3 regions of the Desulfofarcimen acetoxidans DSM 771 genome follow, and region 3 is predicted to be linked to each of the others. Evidence: riboswitches for the same ligand, from Rfam matches in the RefSeq annotation. Region 3 holds a riboswitch; each other region holds the start of a gene.
What was found. A riboswitch is a leader RNA that binds a small molecule or an ion and turns the genes downstream of it on or off. The one in region 3 is predicted to bind cobalamin.
Positions count from the first base shown of each region.

Region 1: linked by a shared signal. The riboswitch ahead of DTOX_RS18135 (energy-coupling factor ABC transporter permease) and the one ahead of DTOX_RS09725 (hypothetical protein) in region 3 are both predicted to bind cobalamin.
Region 2: linked by a shared signal. The riboswitch ahead of cobT (nicotinate-nucleotide--dimethylbenzimidazole phosphoribosyltransferase) and the one ahead of DTOX_RS09725 (hypothetical protein) in region 3 are both predicted to bind cobalamin.

Region 1 is NC_013216.1:3,900,158-3,907,382, reverse strand. It holds gene DTOX_RS18155 (response regulator) at 13-420, shown strand; gene tsaE (tRNA (adenosine(37)-N6)-threonylcarbamoyltransferase complex ATPase subunit type 1 TsaE) at 719-1,198, shown strand; gene tsaB (tRNA (adenosine(37)-N6)-threonylcarbamoyltransferase complex dimerization subunit type 1 TsaB) at 1,179-1,904, shown strand; gene rimI (ribosomal protein S18-alanine N-acetyltransferase) at 1,907-2,356, shown strand; cobalamin riboswitch at 2,419-2,603, shown strand; gene DTOX_RS18135 (energy-coupling factor ABC transporter permease) at 2,996-3,742, shown strand; gene DTOX_RS18130 (energy-coupling factor ABC transporter substrate-binding protein) at 3,739-4,053, shown strand; gene cbiQ (cobalt ECF transporter T component CbiQ) at 4,128-4,910, shown strand; gene DTOX_RS18120 (energy-coupling factor ABC transporter ATP-binding protein) at 4,907-5,758, shown strand; gene DTOX_RS18115 (selenium metabolism-associated LysR family transcriptional regulator) at 5,939-6,841, opposite strand; tRNA gene DTOX_RS18110 (tRNA-Arg) at 7,024-7,098, shown strand.
Region 2 is NC_013216.1:3,778,405-3,785,629, forward strand. It holds gene aprA (adenylyl-sulfate reductase subunit alpha) at 1-1,146, opposite strand, end outside; gene aprB (adenylyl-sulfate reductase subunit beta) at 1,223-1,663, opposite strand; gene sat (sulfate adenylyltransferase) at 1,975-3,150, opposite strand; gene DTOX_RS17400 (YlbF/YmcA family competence regulator) at 3,774-4,124, opposite strand; gene cobT (nicotinate-nucleotide--dimethylbenzimidazole phosphoribosyltransferase) at 4,227-5,291, opposite strand; cobalamin riboswitch at 5,375-5,558, opposite strand; gene DTOX_RS17410 (S-layer homology domain-containing protein) at 5,639-7,225, opposite strand, start outside.
Region 3 is NC_013216.1:2,113,286-2,118,570, forward strand. It holds gene DTOX_RS09720 (response regulator) at 187-570, shown strand; cobalamin riboswitch at 875-1,059, shown strand; gene DTOX_RS09725 (hypothetical protein) at 1,418-2,302, shown strand; gene DTOX_RS09730 (immunoglobulin-like domain-containing protein) at 2,437-5,285, shown strand, end outside.

The sequences.
Region 1 (7,225 bases), 1.8 Mb from region 3:
GGTGGTTGAATAATGTTGAATTATTTAAAGGTGTTGGTTGTTGATGACCAGCCAGGTGTAAGGTATTTATTGAACATAATTATTGAGGAAGAGGGTCACAAAGTTTATACTGCCCAAAACGGTAAAGAAGCTGTGGATATGATTAGTTTGGTACATCCTGAACTGGTTTTAATGGATGTTCGTATGCCCGTTATGGGTGGTCTTGAGGCTCTTAAAATAATTAAAAAGATATCCCCTGATACAGAAGTAGTGATGATGACTGCCTATGGTGCAGAGGATACAGTAGAAGCTGCAATGCAAAATGGGGCATTAACTTGTATTGCCAAGCCTTTTGACATTGAAGAAATAAAAAATTTTCTCAAACAATATGTTTGGAATATATCTCGTGATGCCCTTAAAAATGGGTATCGCTGCGGTTAATATTGGAGAATTAAAAGCTAATGTTAGACTAGTAAAAATAATACAAATTTATTTTGCCAAAAATACTATGTAATATAATATATGGTAATGATAAAAACCTGGTCTTAAGATATTATTCGGAAATAAGCAGATTTTAAATTACGCCTTTCTAGATGAAAGACGTTTATTTTTTGGGGACAGTAGATAGAAATATATCCTGGCGAGAGAGTGTATTATTCTGTCGGTTTTTTTTATGAATTATGCTTCGGTAATTTTTGTGTTATAATATTTGTTATAATAATGTGCCTGGGGTGAATAAATGCCATTAATTATTACAACTTCACCTGCTGAGACTGAAGCAGTGGGCAAGAGTTTAGGGAAGTTGCTTATTGCCGGGGATGTTTTGTGTTTGAATGGTGGGTTGGGTGCCGGAAAAACTTGTTTTGCCCGCGGGGTGGCCAGGGGATTGGGTATTGAAGAGCCTGTTACCAGCCCTACGTTTACTTTAATTAATGAATATATAGGACGTGAACCCTTCTATCATTTTGATGTGTACAGGCTGGGCGGGCCTGAGGAAATGAACGATTTGGGCTATGAAGAGTATTTTTACGGACAGGGAGTTGCTCTTGTGGAGTGGGGGGAGCTGGTAAACGAACTGCTTCCGCCGGAGAGATTGGATATATGGTTGTCTGTTCCTGAGGAACATATAGAGCACCGGGAGATTAGGCTTGTTCCTTACGGAGAACGCTATTGTAGTTTGGCAGAGGAGATGTTGAATAGTGCCGGTACTGGGAATTGAAGCAGCCACTCCGGTAGCGACTGTCGGTATAGTTGACGGTGAAAAGGTTTTATCTGAGCGATTGCTTAATAACGGTCGAACACACTCGGTAAACTTGTTGCCTATGATTAAGGGTGTGCTGGAAGATGCGGGTGTAGTTCCGGCGAGTTTGGAGGGAATAGCCGTTTCTTCAGGTCCCGGATCTTTTACAGGCTTGCGTATTGGTCTGTCCACTGCCAAAACATTGGCTCAGGTTTGGAAAATACCGGTAGTGGGTGTTTCCACTCTGGATGTTTTGGCAAACGGTTTATCCGGAAACAACGCTTTGCTGTGCCCGATATTAAATGCCAGGAAAAATGAAGTATATACAGCTGTCTATAGCAACACCGACTTTTTATCGCTGGAATGCTTGGTTGGTCCTCTGGCTGTTAGTATCGAAGAACTGGTTTCTATATTACAAAAGAGTAATTTTGATTCGGGTTTTGTAATGTTTTTGGGAGACGGCGTACCTGTATATAAGGAGAAAATATTATCTTATCTGGGTAAACGGGTAATTTTTGCGCCGGCGCCATTGAGTTTTCCCAGGGGTGCGGTTGCCGCACAGTTGGGATGGAAGTTGCTTCAACAAGGGCTGGGTTTGCATCCTTTTGAACTCTTGCCGGAATATATCCGCTTATCTGAAGCCGAGCTGGTCTGGTTGCGAAAACAGGAGGCAAATAAGGTATAATCATGAATATAGAATTTGAGAAAATGAATGCTGCGCATCTGACAAGTGTAACAGCCATTGAGAACAGCAGTTTTATTACGCCCTGGTCCTACCAATCTTTTGTTTATGAACTGTCTCAAAACAGTTTTGCCTATTATATAGTAGCCTTGTTGAAAAATGAGGTGGTTGGCTATGCCGGCATGTGGATAATTTTAGATGAGGCTCATATTACTAATGTAGCAGTACACCCCGAACATAGGGGACGGAAAATAGGATATGCTTTGATGCAGCAGATGCTAATCAGGGCCGCGCTCAGGGGGGCTACTAAAATGACGTTGGAGGTAAGAAGTACTAATGAGCCGGCTAAGAAATTATACAACCTGCTTGGCTTTAAAGAATCCGGCATACGCAAGGGATATTATGAGGATACCGGAGAAGATGCCCTTATTATGTGGAAGGAAGATCTGTTTTAGTATTTTGATTTAGAAATAGGCATAGACACATTCATAAAAATGTGTTAGCATGTAGTTAAATTAATTCCATATAGTAAACGGGTGTTTTGCATTGCAAAACTTAAGGGAAGTTCAGAAGTGCTGACGCGGTCCCGCCACTGTGATAGGTAGCAAACTCACACAAGCCACCGGTTCTTTTTTGAGTCTGGGAAGGCGTGAGGGAGTGATGACCTTAAGCCAGGAAACCTGCCCGTTTTAAATTTGCCGTTGATCTACGAAAGATAGGGAGGTGAAATCCATCGTACCTGTGTATGCGGGTGCCTCGTATGCCTTGTCACCTTTCCGGTAACAGGGTTTTTTGGTTTTAACCAGTCAATTTAATATTTGAATAGGTGTTCTGTCTGGAGAAGACGGACTTAAAATAAGGAATAATAAAGGGAATGGTATCAAAACCTGTAGAGGAACTTGATGTCCATGATGATCTAAAGCCGAACCATGCCTATTGCTGACTTTGAGCGCTTCTCAGGGAGTGGTTGGCGATTTAACGCATTACCTTACCGGCTTAACATACTCCCGGTGGCTGCACACCGGCTTTTTTATTGCTTTTTATGTAGTATTTGACAAAATTTGGCATTATCTGGGGGTTGCAGTATGAATATGATGAAGGGGTATTTAACAGCTTTCTTAGCTATGCTGGGGTCATACTTTATTTTTCCTGATAACGCATACGCCATGCATATTATGGAAGGATTTTTGCCTGTCAAATGGAGTATTATCTGGTCGGTAATAACTTTACCGTTTATAATTGTAGGTCTATGGTCCATCCAGAAAAAGGTGTCTAATAGCCCGTCACTGAAGATGCTGTTGGGTTTAGCCGGGGCTTTTGCCTTTGTTCTGTCTGCTTTGAAACTGCCGTCGGTTGCGGGTAGTTGTTCTCATCCTACGGGAGTAGGGCTGGGAGCTATTTTGTTTGGGCCTTTTGCTATGAGCGTGCTGGGTGTCATTGTGTTGCTTTTTCAAGCACTGCTTCTGGCTCACGGAGGTTTAACCACGCTGGGGGCCAATACTTTCTCCATGGCTGTGGCAGGTCCTTTTGTGTCTTATGGCATCTTTAAGCTTTTGCAAAAATTTGGGACCCCGTTATGGATATGTGTATTTATGGCTGCCGCACTGGGGGATTTGGCTACATACCTGACTACTTCTTTTCAACTGGCACTGGCTTTCCCTTCGGAAACAGGAGGTGTATTAGCCTCTATGTATAAATTTGCCGCTGTTTTTGCAGTTACACAGTTGCCGCTGGCTATCAGTGAAGGTTTATTGACAGTACTGGTAATGAATGTGCTGACTGTTCACAGTAAGAGTGAATTGGAGGAATTATCCGCGCTGACAAGGGAGGTTAAGGCATGAGTGTAACAGCAAAAAACACTGTTCTGGTGCTGTTGGTTTTGGCGCTGGTGATTGTCCCCCTAGTGATGAATAATGCGCCTGAATTCAGAGGCGCAGATGATCAGGGGAAAGAATTGATCGGACAGATTGATAATAATTATCAACCCTGGTACAGTTCTTTATGGGAGCCTCCCGGCGCAGAGATGCAAAGCTTGTTATTTGCACTTCAGGCAGCTCTTGGCAGCGGTTTCATAGGTTATTATTTTGGTTATATGAAGGGAAAGAAAAAGCATCAGCAAGAGTTAGAGAGGGACTCAAAGATAACGAGCTGAATGTTGCGGAATTGAAGAACTAAATTTATAACCTTAATTTTCTTAGAGTAATATAAAAGGAGTAATACAAAGGGATGTTTTCTATTGACAGCTATGCTTATTCTAATAAACTGAGGAAAGTTCACCCGGCTGAAAAATGTGCTTTTGCCATGGTTACTTTAATAATTTGCCTTGCTGCTTCTTCACTTTTGACTTCTCTGGCGGTTTTATTGATTATGTCTGCAGCGGTTGTAGGTTATGCCGGAATCCCATTTCGGGTTTTTGCCGGGTTTATGTCTCTTCCGGTTTCATTTTTACTGGTAGGTGTGTTGACTATAGCCGTTACGGTTAGCAGAGAACCTGGGGTCTATCTTTGGGGTTTGTCTTTTTGGGGGTTTAACCTGGGAATTACAGCAGCAGGAGTCGCTGCTGCTGTAATTCTTTTATTTAAGTCACTGGGGGCGGTTAGCTGTCTGTATTTTTTGTCTTTGACTACTCCTATGATTGACATAATATATGTATTGCGAAAAATGAAAGTGCCGGCTTTATTTATTGAACTCATGACACTCATTTATCGTTTTATTTTTGTTCTGGCAGAAACCGCAGAAAAAATATATACGTCGCAATCTTCCAGACTGGGTTATGCCGGTGTTAATGTCTCTTTCTCTTCTCTGGGGGAACTGGCCTCAACACTTTTTATTAAATCTTTTCACCGTTCACAAATGCTTTTTCAGGCACTATCTTCCCGTTGTTATACGGGTGGTTTGAATGTTCTGGATAACTATTATGAATTTTCTATTAAAAATATGCTCTTTATTGCAGCGCTGGATCTGGGGATAGCAGCTCTGTCATTATACTCCGGAGGTGGACAGCTTTGAAAGAATACATTTTGGAAGCCAAAGGGGTTGAGTTTAGATATCCGGATGGCACCGGTGCTTTGAACGGGATTAATATAGCTGTTGAGAAGGGTAAAAAAGTGGCTGTTTTAGGTTCCAATGGGGCGGGTAAATCCACTCTTTTTCTTCACTTTAACGGTATATTAAAGCCGCACAAGGGCAATATTTTGTTTAACGGTCAGCCGGTTTGCTATAAGCACAAGCAGTTAACCGAATTGCGTAAGAATGTTGGAATAGTTTTTCAGGATCCGGACACTCAGTTGTTTTCTGCCAGTGTTTGGCAAGAGATATCTTTTGGGCCGATTAATTTAGGATTGCCAAAAGAGCAAGTAATTCAAAGGGTTAATGCGGCAATGGAGGCAACCGGAATTACGGGTTTAAAAGACAGGCCAACGCATTTTTTGAGCTATGGACAAAAAAAGCGTGTATCCATAGCAGATATCCTTTCGATGGAACCGCAAGTGATAATTTTTGATGAACCTACAGCCTGGTTGGACCCCAAGCTATCTTTACAGGTTATGGAGATATTTGATTTATTGAACCAGCAAGGTAAAACTGTTGTACTGTCTACACATGATGTGGATTTAGCCTATACCTGGGCCGATCACATTATTGTTATGGAGCAAGGTCAAGTCGTTGGGGAAGGACCTCCCGAAGTGATTTTTTTAAAAGAAGATCTTGTTTGCAATACGGGATTGGAGAGACCTTTTATCGTTGATATGTATTTGGAACTGAAGAAAAGCGGGTATATTTTGTCGAATAAGCCGTTGCCACGCACAAAAGAGGCCTTGTTTGCTTTGCTTGCCGCACAAAAAACTGCGGCAGTATAAGGAGTGGGATTAAGATAAAGTATTTAGTATGGCTTTGGATTGTGTCTTTAATTGGTATGATTATGGTAATACCTATTAAGTTATGGTCGAATAGAAATGTAATCTGTCCCCACTGCGGGATGAAAATCATGGTTAAGAAAAAGCGGGCCCAGGGTAGATGTACTTATTGTGGGGCTTTTTTTAAAAACCCTTATTATCGAGTTGGTGAAGAAAGTTGATGAAAGTTTCAGCAGTCCTGTTGAAGTATTTTCTCTTAGGATAAATAATATAAAGATTGCGGTCCAAAACAATATCCTCCAGTCTTAGGACAGCTATGTTTCTCCTATACTCATTTTCCGGTACTGCCCAGTGAGAGACAAAAGAAATACCCATGCCTGCTTCCACTGCTCCGATAATAGATTCAGTGCTGCCAAACTCTGCCGTGATGATTAAATTGTTGACATTAAGTCCCTTTGCCGTGAGTTTTTCCTCAACTGCATGCCTGGTGCCGGAATCACTTTCCCGCCATACCATTTGTTCTCCTGCTAATTCCACTGCCTTAACTGTTTTTCTGGTTGCGAAGGGATGTTCCAGTGGTGTAATTAAAACCAGTTCATCATCACTTAGCTTGATCGAAGCGATTTTATCGTGCAGCACCTTTGTCCCTATTGCACCTAGATGGATTTCGTGTTCCAGTAATTTTTCGATGACCTTGCCGCTGTCGGAGATCTCCAGAACTGTTTTAACCTGAGGGTATTGTTTTTTAAATAAGCCTATGATTTTAGGTAAAATATATTGCCCGGGTATGGTACTGGCCCCTATTACTAAGTTGCCTCTAACTTCGGATATCATTTCATTAATTTCTTTTTCTGCTTGCTGCAGGCTATTTAGTATTATTTTGGCATGCCGGTTAAGCCTGTTTCCTGCTTCGGTAGGCACCATTTTTCTACCCAAACGCTCTAATAGCTTTATTCCGAAATGATCTTCTAAAGAGGCTATTTGTTTGCTAACCGCCGGCTGTGTTATGTTTAGTGCTTTCGCTGCTTTAGAGATACTATTGAATTCAATAACAGTAACGAATGTTTGCAGAAAATTAAAGTTCATTGTTTTCTCCCTTTAGTATAGAGCTTACGAAGAGCCCAGAATAATCAAAACCTAATTTAGTCATATTATATAACTGTTTGTTATAATCATAAAGTATGTTAAGTAATTTTATACAAGAATATTTTTGGCTTGCATTGATAACTGAAATTGGGTATAATATTTTTATGCCTAAAAAGCATTATGCGCCTATAGCTCAGAGGATAGAGCGCCGGCCTCCGGAGCCGGAAGCGCAGGTTCGATTCCTGCTAGGCGCACCACTGAAAGCCGGCCAAACCTTGCAGTTAGGTTGGCATTTGTTTTTTTATGACAAGATAACTTATTAGTATTTCAAATAATCTGTTGAAATATTGTGAAAATTGCTGTATAATTTCCGGAGGATATTTT
Region 2 (7,225 bases), 1.7 Mb from region 3:
GTAAGGCTCAGCAGCAGCGATTTCAGAAGATTTCTCTTCCGGAGCGGTGTTGGTAGCTGCCCACAGCATAGCTTGTGCAATAGTCATATCAAGGAAGTCTTCCCAAGCTTCTGCTTCTAATTCTTTCATTTTCTTCTTGAAGGCTTTCTCGTCATCTTTATATTTAGATGCCAGATTAGCAATAGCTTCTTCTGTTCTCATGAAGAGAGGTCCTTTACCTGCGCTTACGTCTAACATACCGAGATAGTTTCTCAGGTTAGCAGGAATCGGCTTAGCATCGCCATACGGAGCATAGTCAGCTAATACACCCTTGTTGGTTTCCATGTAGTTTTCGCCGAAAGCGTTGGTGGCTCTGGATTTGAAGAGCAAGAACCAAGCGCCTACAGGGCCATAACCGTCTTTAAAACGAATGGGAATAAATCTTACTTCCTGACAGGTCTGCTCAGCGCCAGCCATTACTGTAAAGTAAGTGGAGGAACCTGTGCTGAACGGAGGATACCAGGAACGGCCAAGACCTTCACCGGAGGAACGAGGCTTGAATACGCCTACAGCGCCGCCCATAGCAGCCAGAACTGCTTTAGCCTTGAATACATAAACTTTCTCTTCACGAGTGCTGAAACCGATAGCGCCGGCAATTCTGTCGCCATCAAGAATCGGCTCTACGATGAATACGCGCTCATAAATGTTCTCGGTGCCGAGAGCATTCTTAGCAGCTTCAGCTACGATGATCTTGTAAGACTCACCGTTAATCATGATCTGCCAGCGGCCTTCATTTACATATGTGCCGTCGTCATTCAACCAGATGGGAAGACCCCATTTTTCGAACAAATGAACGGTAGAGTCAACGTGACGGGCAATGTTATAAACAAGGTCATCACGTGCAATGCCCATTAAGTCTTTTTTAACATACTCAACATAATCCTTAAGGGTGTTTACGCCTTTAGCATAGTTAACATACTGGTTGATAGCAGATAAACCCATAGCAACGGCACCGCTTCTGTCCATAGCGGCTTTATCAACTAAAGTAACCTTAACACCGTTCTTCTTTGCCCAATATGCAGCTTCTACAGCAGCACCGCAGTTGGCCATACCACCACCGATAAGCAAAAGATCAGTGGTAATTTCTACAGTTTCAAAATTCGGCATACTATTTTTACCTCCTCTTTATACATCCTAAATACCAAAATATTTCAGCTAACAAATTATATATAAGTTTAAATAACTACTTAATGGTCGGGAACTCAGTTAAATTCATGGAATACGGCTGGGTAAACAGCATTTCACTTTGCAGATCGTCGTTATCCAAAGTGTATCCAGCGTCGGGAACTGCAGTACCTTCTTCAGTTGTTCTGATGGGGAACTTGAAGCGCTTCATTAAGCCGTTTCTGAACTTAACTGTCCACATAATGCTGTCGGAACTTCTCAAAGGAACAACACTGGCTCCCAGGGGAACGAAATCAGCATAGCCTCTGAAGTCCATAGCTTGTTGCGGGCAAATCTTAACACAGCACAGGCACTCCCAGCAAGCTGTTAAGTCACGGTTATAAGCCTTCATTTTTTCCTTGTCAAGCACCATTAAGTCGTTCGGGCAGATATACATACAAGCTGTTTTGTCCTGACCCTTGCAACCATCGCATTTTTCTTGCATTACAAAAGTTGGCATATTCTCTGACCTCCTATAACCAAATATAAATCTTAGTTTAAAACCTCGCAGCTATCATAAGCCTGGCTTAAAACCAATCAGCACGCTGCGAAAATATTACACATAACTTATCAGGCATATAGACTGCAAGTCTTTTTTGACTTTTCAGTCAATCATACAAAAACATGACTGTCTTAATGACAGGCGGCAAAAACCTTAACTGTTCTTGACCACCTCCTCATGTAGTTAGCATGACACCCTTATCTAATACCGATTACCGCTTTAAGCGGCAACCGGCCTTAAACCAGCATAAGTTATAGATTAACTAATTATTACTTGTTTTTATCTAAAGCCTGATAGTACTCGGTGAGAATTTCGAGAACTTCTTTACGTCCAAATTCCAGCGGCGGCAGTTGGCCGGCGCCAAACATCTGACGAACCTTGGTACCGCTGATAGCTACGCGATCTTCACCGGTATGCGGGCAGGTCTTTTCAGTTTCCATACCCATACACTTCTTGCAATAAGCAGCGGCTGTAACTTTAATCGGCTGGCAAAGGATCTCACCGGGCTTAAACTGGTCAAAAATTTCCTGAGCCTGATATGCAGAATAGTAACTGCCTACACCGGCGTGGTCACGACCGATTAAGATGTTGCTGCAACCGAAGTTCTGACGGAAGATAGCATGCAGGATAGCTTCGCTGGGTCCGGCATAACGCATTTCCATCGGATATACTTTAAGAGCAACGTTCTTATTATTGAAATAGTTGTCCATATGAGCCTGGTAGCACTTAAAACGAACTTCAGCCGGAATATCGCCAGGCTTTAATTTACCAACAATCGGGTGCAGGAACAAACCGTCGCAAACTTCCATACCGATCTTGCAGAGGAACTCGTGAGAGCGGTGCAAGGGGTTTCTGGTTTGGAAAGCACAAACAGTGTTCCAGCCCTTGGATTCAAATAATGCACGGGTTTCGTGCGGGTGAGCATAATAACCGGCATACTGGGTAGCATAGCCCATTTCACTGAAGGTGATGATATCGCCGCCAACGTTAATTTCCGGCTGGCCCATAACTTTCTTAACACCATCATGCTCGGGATCATCGGTAAAGAATACTTCTTTACATTCTTTGGTCTTGTCATACTCATATTTATCTTTAACAGTAAGAATAGCCACATACTTATCTGTTTCGTCGTCAACCAGAGCTACTTCCATACCTTCTTTAAGTTCAGCAGCCTGTTCTTTGGTAACTGAAACAGTGATGGGCACGGGCCAGGCTAAGCCGTTGGCTAAGTGCTTGGTGTTTACTACGCTTTCATAATCTTCTTTGGTCATAAAACCCATTAATGGACTGAATGCACCCATACCAATCATTAATACATCAGATGTTTCACGGGATGACATTCTAATTACCGGCAGAGTTTTAGCTTTTGCCAAAGCATCTTCACGTTGTTCTTTCGGGAGAATTACCGGAGTTAATTTTCCACCATGCGGTGCAACTAATGCCATTTTCCTCATCGCCCTCCTCAAATATTTTTCTCTTTATTATTGACCGGTTCATGCAACCTGGTGATTGTGCAGCTTATCACTTGCATTTGCACAAATCCAACGCTTCAGATGCACTTCATCGATCACTAATTATTCTTGTATATAAGTTATTCTACCTAAACTTCAAAACTCCTTCTAAGAATAAGCTATTTTTTTTATTAAAATTGTTTTTTTTTATTATTAATTTTTGCATGGCTTTTAATAGATAAATAACCGCTCTTAGGCCTTAAATCAAGCGAAATGGGCTGTAAAACCGGCAATTAACTAATTGTACTCTCTATATATAAGTGCTTTTATGTATTTCTTCAACTTCCCTATAAATACCTGCTAAAAATTTATCCTATGAATTTATTTTACTCCAGGGAATTATGCTTATATGGATCCGTGGATAACCACTGTTTAATGAAGTATAAATTTATATTGCATAAATAATGTCAGTACTGAATAATTTCCGATAAACACGAGTACCCATGGCTGCCTCGAAAGTCGCTAAAGGGGATTTTCCTGCTTCGTCAAAAGAAGAGGTTAACTTGCCACCTCTCCTCAATAACGAAGTCCCACCCGGCTCCGCCATAGATTATTTACTAGACCAAATGATCAGATTTCTCACGGATGCCATCACGTATTTTTACGCTGATTTTTTGCATAAAATTATTAAACATAGCGTTAGCTTCAAAGGATTGCTTTACCACTTGGTTACTCAAAACTTCTTTTTCAATCTCGCCCATTTCTATAGCATCCGCCTCGGTAAGTTCACCTAACATCTTTTTTCTTTCTACGCCTCTTTTGGCATTGTTAAGCTTCTCTACCAGGCCCGCTGCGTCCTCATTTCTCATGATGGCCAGCTCACTTTGCTTCATATCCTTAAACTCTTCCGTCTCGGCAATGGCTTTCCCCAGCTCTACCGCCATATCATAAATTTTTTCTAAAGACACTTTAACACCTCCTGTTCCTAACACCCTTATTTTCTCCGAAAAAACTCAAATTCCTGCTTATATTAAGTTGATTGTTTTTATTATTTCCGGTTTTTTATTTAATTACTTTAAAATTTTGCTCTCATCCACATCTGATACTTTTGCCTCTTCATAACTTGCCATCTCATGCAATATTCTCAGTGAACCTTCTACAATATTCATAGCCAGGGCTGATCCGGTCCCCTCGCCCAACCTCATGTCCAAATGCAGCATGGGCTTCAGGCCGACCACCTCCAGCATGTACCGGTGAGACTTTTCTCCCGACAAATGAGAACCCAGCATATACTCTTTGGACAAGGGGCATATGCGCGAAGCAACCAGAGCGGCGGCAGTGCTGATATAACCGTCAACCAGTACCGGCACCCGCCTGGCTGCAGCGCCTAGGATCAAGCCGGCCAACCCGGCAATTTCCAGACCGCCTACCTTGGCCAGCACGCTTACAGGATCAGCCGGATCAGGCTTATTGACCTTAATTGCAGCCTCTATTGCTTTTATCTTGTTATTTAAAACTTCGTCATTAATAAGAGTCCCGCGACCGGTGATTTCATCTACCGATAGATTGCCAAAGACAGCCAGGAGAGCCGTGCTCGGTGTGGTATTGGCAATTCCCATGTCGCCGGTAGCCAGCAGATCTGTTCCCTGATCTATTTCCTGCCACGCAGTTTCTATGCCAACCTCCAGAGCCTGTACCGCTTCTTCCACTGTCATAGCCGGCCCTCTGGCTATATTACCGGTACCCGCTTTGACCTTTTTCCGCAATACTCCCGGATAATCCACAGGCACTGCTACCCCCACATCCACCACAATAAGATTAGCTCCGGCATGACGGGCCAAAACACCAATACCTGCCACACCGTGTACAAAAGCAGGCAGCATTTGATAGGTTACCTCCTGCGGCGCAGCGCTGACACCTTCTTCAAACACACCGTGATCGCCAGCCATGACAACCACGGTCTTTTTCCTTATAAAAGGTTTGTGATTTCCGGTAATACCGGCCAAACGCACAGCCACTTCTTCCAAAACACCCAGGCTGCCCGGCGGCTTAATTAAACTGTCCAGCCGCTGCTGAGCTTTGTTCATAGCCTCCTGATCCAAGCTACCAATCATCGATATCGCTTTCTGCAACATGCAATCAACCCCCGTTAAAAATAATAAGCCCACAGCCAATAAGGCCGTGGGACTTTTCCATCATCCAACGAAGCAACCTGTAAAAGGTTTTTGGTTTTCAGGCAGGTCTCCTGACTCCGGTTCAATACATGCAGCAACCTTCCCGGTTTAACGGTGGTTATCCTATGCCGCTATGCTCCCCGGTTACAGTGGCGGGACCGTTCAGGATTTACACCTGATTCCCTATTCTCCCCGATTTCATGGGGCACCTGAAACCAACTTATTTAATTATCTGAAATGAAATCTTCTACATGAAACCTCATTTTCCTGCTCCAACTTTAAAATATTATGAACAAACCCCAATTATATTAATGGGTTACCCAGTAATCAAGAACCCTGCTCACTGCCACAGCTACCTCAGCTCTGGTAGCGCTGTCCAGAGGGCGAAACTTGTCCTTATCACCTTTCAAGATTCCCGCCGCTGCCACCCGGTCAACCTGATCCAGTGCCCAGGCAGGAACGGAAGATATATCGGTAAATGCAGACTTCTGCTGCTTATCTGTCTTGGGCAAATTAAGCACACGATCAATTATGACAGCCATTTCCGAACGTGTTATGCCTTTGGATGGTTTAAAGGTGTTATCGGGATAGCCGCTGACCGCCTTTCTGCTCACAGCGGCAGATACTGGATCTACGGCCCATTCGGGTATCTCGTCCTTAAAAGAAACCTGGTTTTCCGTTTTAGACCAGAGCAAAGCCCGGTATAATAAGGCCACAAACTCAGCCCGCGTAATCATGTTTTTAGGCCGGAAACTGCCGTCCGGGTAACCGTTGACAATCTCACGGGAGGCCATTTGAGTCACTATATTCTCAGCCCAGTGATTTTTCATATCGCTGAAAACCGGTATTGGTTGCTCATCCACCACTACGGCAACCTGTCCCAGACCTTTTATCCTGGCATTAATTGTTTGCAGGTTATCCTGCCCCACTGTCCATGCAGGCTGGAGCTGCCATTCATCGCTGCCCTCGCCTTTAAACAGGACCTTTACTACAGGTGTCAGGTCAGAAGCAAGCTGGCTGTCATCATTGGAATCTGTTTCTCCCGGCGTTTGAGTCAGTATATCAGAAGGATCTAACAGTATGTCAGAAGGATCTAATAATTCAGTTGAATCATCCGAGTCAAGCGGCTCTCCCGATGTTTCCGGCGACAAACTAAGCAGATCACTTTTATTATAATTATATTTGAGCTTCCAGGGTTCCCCCCATGATATCGGCTGGGAACCGGCCACATCCAATGCTTTTAACACATCATAACCGGGTATTGCAACATCGTCCAGCGGTATAACTTCAATATTTAGCGGGGACTCCACTACCTGAGCCGGAAACTGTAATACTGTATTCTCATCCAAAACTACTTCCGCACCGCTGCTATTTGAAACCACCGCAGTATTTGCGCCCGTAGAACGCACAATTACCTGAACGGTTTTTACCATTCCCTGGAAGGAAATAGTTATACTGCCGGTTCCCGGGGTTTGGGCTGTGAACAAATTGTTTGCCAGGGAACCCATATCGCCCTGCAGCTGAAGTTGATAATCAGTCGCGTATAACTCATAGTCCTGACCGCTCTTTGTTTTAGCAATCGTCTTAAATGTTACCGATTCGCCCGGTTCAACAATCACTGAAGCAGGGGAAACAACTAATTCCGACAGGCTTTCCGCGCCTATAACATGCGCCGTTTTCTCTCCTGCGACACCGTTGACAGAAGCAATAATTTTATAGTCGCCGCCTGAGAGCGGGTGAAAGATATTCGACTGGAAGGCGTTTTGCGGATCAGATTTCCAGCTAACAGACGACTGGTCTACCTGGTAAGGGTTATAGTTCACATCATAACCTTTCACCGCATATTGCACTGATGTGCCGCCCAGAACATAATCCGGACCGGTAACAACTAAACC
Region 3 (5,285 bases):
TGTGACAGGAAAGGTGCCGGATATCATAAAAAGCAAACCTGAGAATATGGAAGCAGTATTTACCGGCAGGTATGCTCCGCGTTATAAAAGCAGTACAATTTCAATTATAGAGACTTACCTGTAGAAGCACTGACTGGGAGGGCCTTCTTTAAAGAAAATTACGGAGAATTTTTGGGGGGGGTATCCATGAGGAATTATGATGTTCTTATCGTTGATGATCGGTGCGGAATACGTCGGCTGCTATATGAAGTACTGAATGATGACGGTTATCGTGTAGCAGTTGCTGCCGGGGGGCAAGAGGCCTTAAAAATAGCATCTAATTTTAGACCCCGGGTAATTTTACTGGATATTAAAATGCCGGGCATGAGCGGGCTTGAAACGCTTAAGGAACTAAGGAATATTTATAGCGAGTTTGTTGTTGTGCTTATAACAGCATATGGCAACCAGGAAATATTTGAACAGGCTAAAAAGTTAGATGTGCATCACTATATAAACAAACCTTTTGATTTTGAAGAAATTAGACTACTAATGAGATTTTTTTTATTGGAGGGGCTGCCGCAATTACCTTAAATCTCAGGGACAGCTTCACCGACCCGGGAGCGGCTGCCTTTTTTCGACAATAAAAAAATGAAGTTTTCGGAAAAAACTTTTCTCAAAATCATAAAACTTAGAAATAAATAAACATTAAATTAGTACGTTTATACACAATAAATGATTAAATAAACAATAAATCCGGCATTATTTGCAAAGTATTGCAAAATCATATAATAAATGCTAAACTAATTAATAAGTTTATGGAAAATTGCTCCTGAAAGTCCACAGGCTTGATCCGGAGGAGATTCACTGGATATATGTTAAATAATTAAACAATTAAATAATATGGAACAAAACAAGTGCTTATAAGAGAAGCTTAATTGGGAAACCGGTGCAAGTCCGGTGCGGTCCCGCCACTGTGAAGGGCAGTAGTCTTACAAGATGTCACTGGGTTTAATAATCCGGGAAGGCGTAAGACAAGGTTGACCCCTGAGCCAGGAGACCAGCTTGTTTGATAGTCGCCGCCAGATACCCACGGAGAATGGGGAGGGGATTAACTGACTCGCGCATGGATTACCATTTTATGCTTTATAAATGTGGTTGCCTGCTTCCCTCTACAATTCGTGTAGAGGTTTTTTTATTTCAGTAGCTGAAAACAGTAGCTAACATTCAGTTTTACGGTTTGCATCCCGGGGGTGAGGGGGGTGTCTCGCACACGTTCCAAGCCCCTTTGGCTGCAGGGTGCAATTCTGCTTAGAAAAAAGGGTGGATTTCCACCGTTAGAGAGGTGATGCCTATGATCTGAAGAAACCCGGCTGTTTGGTTCCCCGAGAGGGAAAAATGCGGGCAGAAAATTTAAATTTAATTTAAGGAGGTTTTTGCTATGAAATCAGGTAAAATCATGAGTAAAATGATGCTGCTGGGCTTGGTTGTAATGCTTGTCTTAGCCATGTCCGTTCCGGCCTTTGCCCAGGATTACTTAACCTCGACAAGCGCTTCCTATATCCAGGGCACGGCGCCCATCTATACAGATCAAACGATTAACGTTGATTTGGTAGTGGAAAGCCGGACCATCAGCGGCAGCTACATTTACACAACCATTAATAATGTTCTATTGACGGCCGGTGAAACCGCCCAGTCCTTCTTTGTTCGGGACGTGCTGCTGGCGGTGCAAGATATGGGGAACTATACGTTTAACGGTACTGATGGAAATCCCATTGATTCCGGCGACAGTTATTTCTATTCCGTTACCGATGAAAATAGCATTGTGACCTATGGTCCCACTAGCCAATATGCCTGGGACGGCTGGGTCTTCCGGATCAACAACAAGTTTCCTCTGGAAAGTGCAGGCTTGGGTGCTTCCATCGCCACCGCTTATGTGACAGACGGGGATGTAATCAATATCTATCATGACGATGCGAGCAGTTCCACCAGTTGCGCCGATTTTGCCAAAATCGCCAGCATTACCGATAACGACAGCAATACCCTGACGGTTAACGTGAAGGCTTCCTGCCAATATTACGGGCCGGCGCCGACCTATACCTGGAATCTGACGAATTTTGCTAATTATCAGGGCGTGACGGTCAAAGCCTATAATGAAAGCGGGACTCTTGTGACCAGTGGCACCACCGATTCTTCCGGCAATGTCGATCTCAATGTCGGCAGTTTCGGAAGTCATACCTATAAGGTGGAAGTAGTACGCACCACCTTTGGCAATGGGCTGATCGAGAATACCACCGATACCGTAACCGGTTACGATCCTATCTAAAGAAGAGGGGTGCGGAAGTGGGCGGTTTGCCAAAAAACCGCCCACTCCCTCTTTTTGTTTTAAAGTACAGGGGAAATGGAGGAGGTTAGCGGCTTTTCTTTACAGAATATTTCTAAGAAGGCGGAGGAAAACAGATGTTGAAATATCACCAGAGGGGACTATTTTTTGCCCTCTTTTGTGCTTTGCTGTTTGTTTTTGCGACCGGCGGCACTGCGTTAGCCACGGAAGTAGAGGAAGTAAATGGTTTGTATGTAATTGCCACATTGCCGGGAAGCGACACACCCCTTCCGGTTAAGTACTATGGCGATATAGCGGGTAGTGTTGCTGCTTCTCCTTGCTATATCACGGTGCCGGCGGGGACGACCCAGATTACCATAAAGAAAGATCCAAATTTAAATACAGATTACACTTTTACCTCTTTAAGGGTGTATAAGCCGCCCTATAAGGCTGCAGATAAATATCCCCTTGATGCCGGGGCGGAATTTTCCGTAACGGTGCCCGCCACGGCCACCCGGCAGAATCCTTATCGAATAAACTCTGCTATTAAAAACTCTAACGGTGCTGATACTAGTAATACTATATTTTTCTACTGTGTGGAGGAAAACGGTCCCAATCCCTTTGTAACACCGGATCGCCAGGAAGTGGCGGAGGGAAGCACCGTATCTCTGAATGTGTACGGCACCGGGAATCCGGCCCAACCGGTGGAATGGTATTACGGCTATTATGATAGTAACTCGTCGACAAGAATTTACGAGAAACTGGAAGGGGAAACCGGCGCCGACCTGAATATCACCGCTGTCCAGGATTCTTTGAACCTGGGATCTTTTAACGAGGAAACCAGCCAGTATTCTCTTCGCTTTTACACCAAAATCGGCACATATATCTCCAATGAAGTTTATGTGACAGTGAACGGAACCCCGGTCTCCAAACCGGATATAAAATCCCTGGATGCCAGTCACTGGGGTAGCTATGCCGGGGCGAAGCTCTGGCTGAATGTGGGAGCCGCCTTTAACGATACGGTGGCCGCGGAGACTCCGGTGAAATTCTATCTGACCGCCGCGGAAAACGGCACGCCGGATACGGCTATTGCCGGCACCCTGGTGGAAAGCACTGTGGCCGCGGTACCCGGCGCCGCTGCCGAGGATTATAAGGATCTGGGTTTTCTGGTGCAGGATCTGCCCGCCGGCAGCTACTGGCTCGCCATCCAGCTGGGCACGGACAATCCTTCCTACAGCTACAGAGCCTTTACAGTTTATCCGGGCGTGAAGGAATATGTCAAAGCTTCTCTGGACAAAATGATCTCCTGGTATCAAACGAAGATATTTGTAAAAGATGGAATTTATGTGGGCCTTTCCGAGCGTAGAGACGGTACGGACTGGGATGCCTGGATCTTTCCCAATTACGGCTATGCCGTCACCGATCCCCTGCTGGCTGGCGCCGACGGCAAGACCTATTTGGACGGCCTGGAAGCGGCTTTAAAAAGCCGGGACGCCGGCGGTACACTCAATTCGCCCAAAGACGATTTCCGTTATGTGGCTGCCCTTTGTGCCGTGGGGGCGGACCCCCGGAATTTCAACGGCCGGAATCTGGTGGCGGAGCTGATCGGCCACGCCTATAACGCGGACGGCACCCTGAAGTTGGGGAAAGACGGCGTGCTGGATCTAAAAATTGATATCCTGACCGTCTCCTATCTCCTCCTGGGGGCGGAAATTGCCGGGGCCACGGAGGCGGAAGGCTATACCGACGCCCTGAAAAAAGCCGGGATCAAGGCCATTCTGCCCACCGTGGAAATGTCTGTCGATGAGCGCAGTGATATCAGTATGATCTCTTCCAGCGACTGGCTGGCCATGCAGAGCTATCCCCTATATTTCCTGCAGGATGATCTGGAATACGGGGATCGCATTAGAGACGCCGTCGGCAAAATGGCGGCAATGGTATCCACTCATTTATACGCTAACGGCGGCGTAACCATGAACTGGCCCGGGGTGAGCAGCCCGGGATCCTTTGATACCCCTCTGCCTGCCACGGCTTACGCTGTCAATCCTAACAGCATGGCCGTGATGCTCAATGCCCTGGTCCTCTTCGGCGCCACGGCGGAAGACCTGGGCAGCAATGCCTGGCAGGAAGATTGGGGCACTTATATGACCGCCCTTCTGAGCTTGCAGATGGATGACGGCTCCGTGGGCTTCAACGGTGGCAGCAATGACATGGCCACCTACCAGACACTGGGGGCCCTGGTGGAACTGCATACGGGCAGGAGCTGCTTTGTTAACGCCCGGGACACCTATCTGAGCAAGTATCCCGATTATGCCGCCCAGATCACCGCTCCCTTTATTTCCGACGGAAGTGGGGCGCGCTTGTCCGCCGGGGAAGGGAAGGTCACCTTTACCTCCAATGAAGGAGGACAAGCCTATTACGCCGTGGTGGACCGCGGGGCCGCCGCTCCCGTCATCGACACCTCCGGAGCGGGAACAGATTGTGTGTCCGGGGTCAATACCATAGTGATCGGGGATTTGGTGGATAGCAGCGCCAAAGATGTCTACCTGCTGGTAAAGGACGGAGACGGCCACAGCAGCAAAACCTTGCAGATCAGCATGGCGGATTCCTCCGCGGACACCGGAGCACCGGTGATCACCTTAAACGGTGCCTCGGCAATCACCTTAAATCTCGGGGAAAGCTTCACCGATCCGGGAGCGACGGCCACAGACAATGTGGACGAAGACCTGACGGACCGGATCACCGTAGGCGGAGACACGGTGGATGTCAATACGCCGGGAACCTACACCATCACCTATAATGTCAGCGACGCCGCCGGCAACTCGGCAGCACAGGTAACCAGAACCGTCACCGTGCAGGGAACAGAAACCGGAGACGGGGATGTAAACCGGGACGGCAAGGTGAATGTGATGGATATGATTCTGGTGGGCCAGCATTTCAATGAAAGCGGAGCGGCCGGCTGGATCAGCGCGGATACGAATAAAGA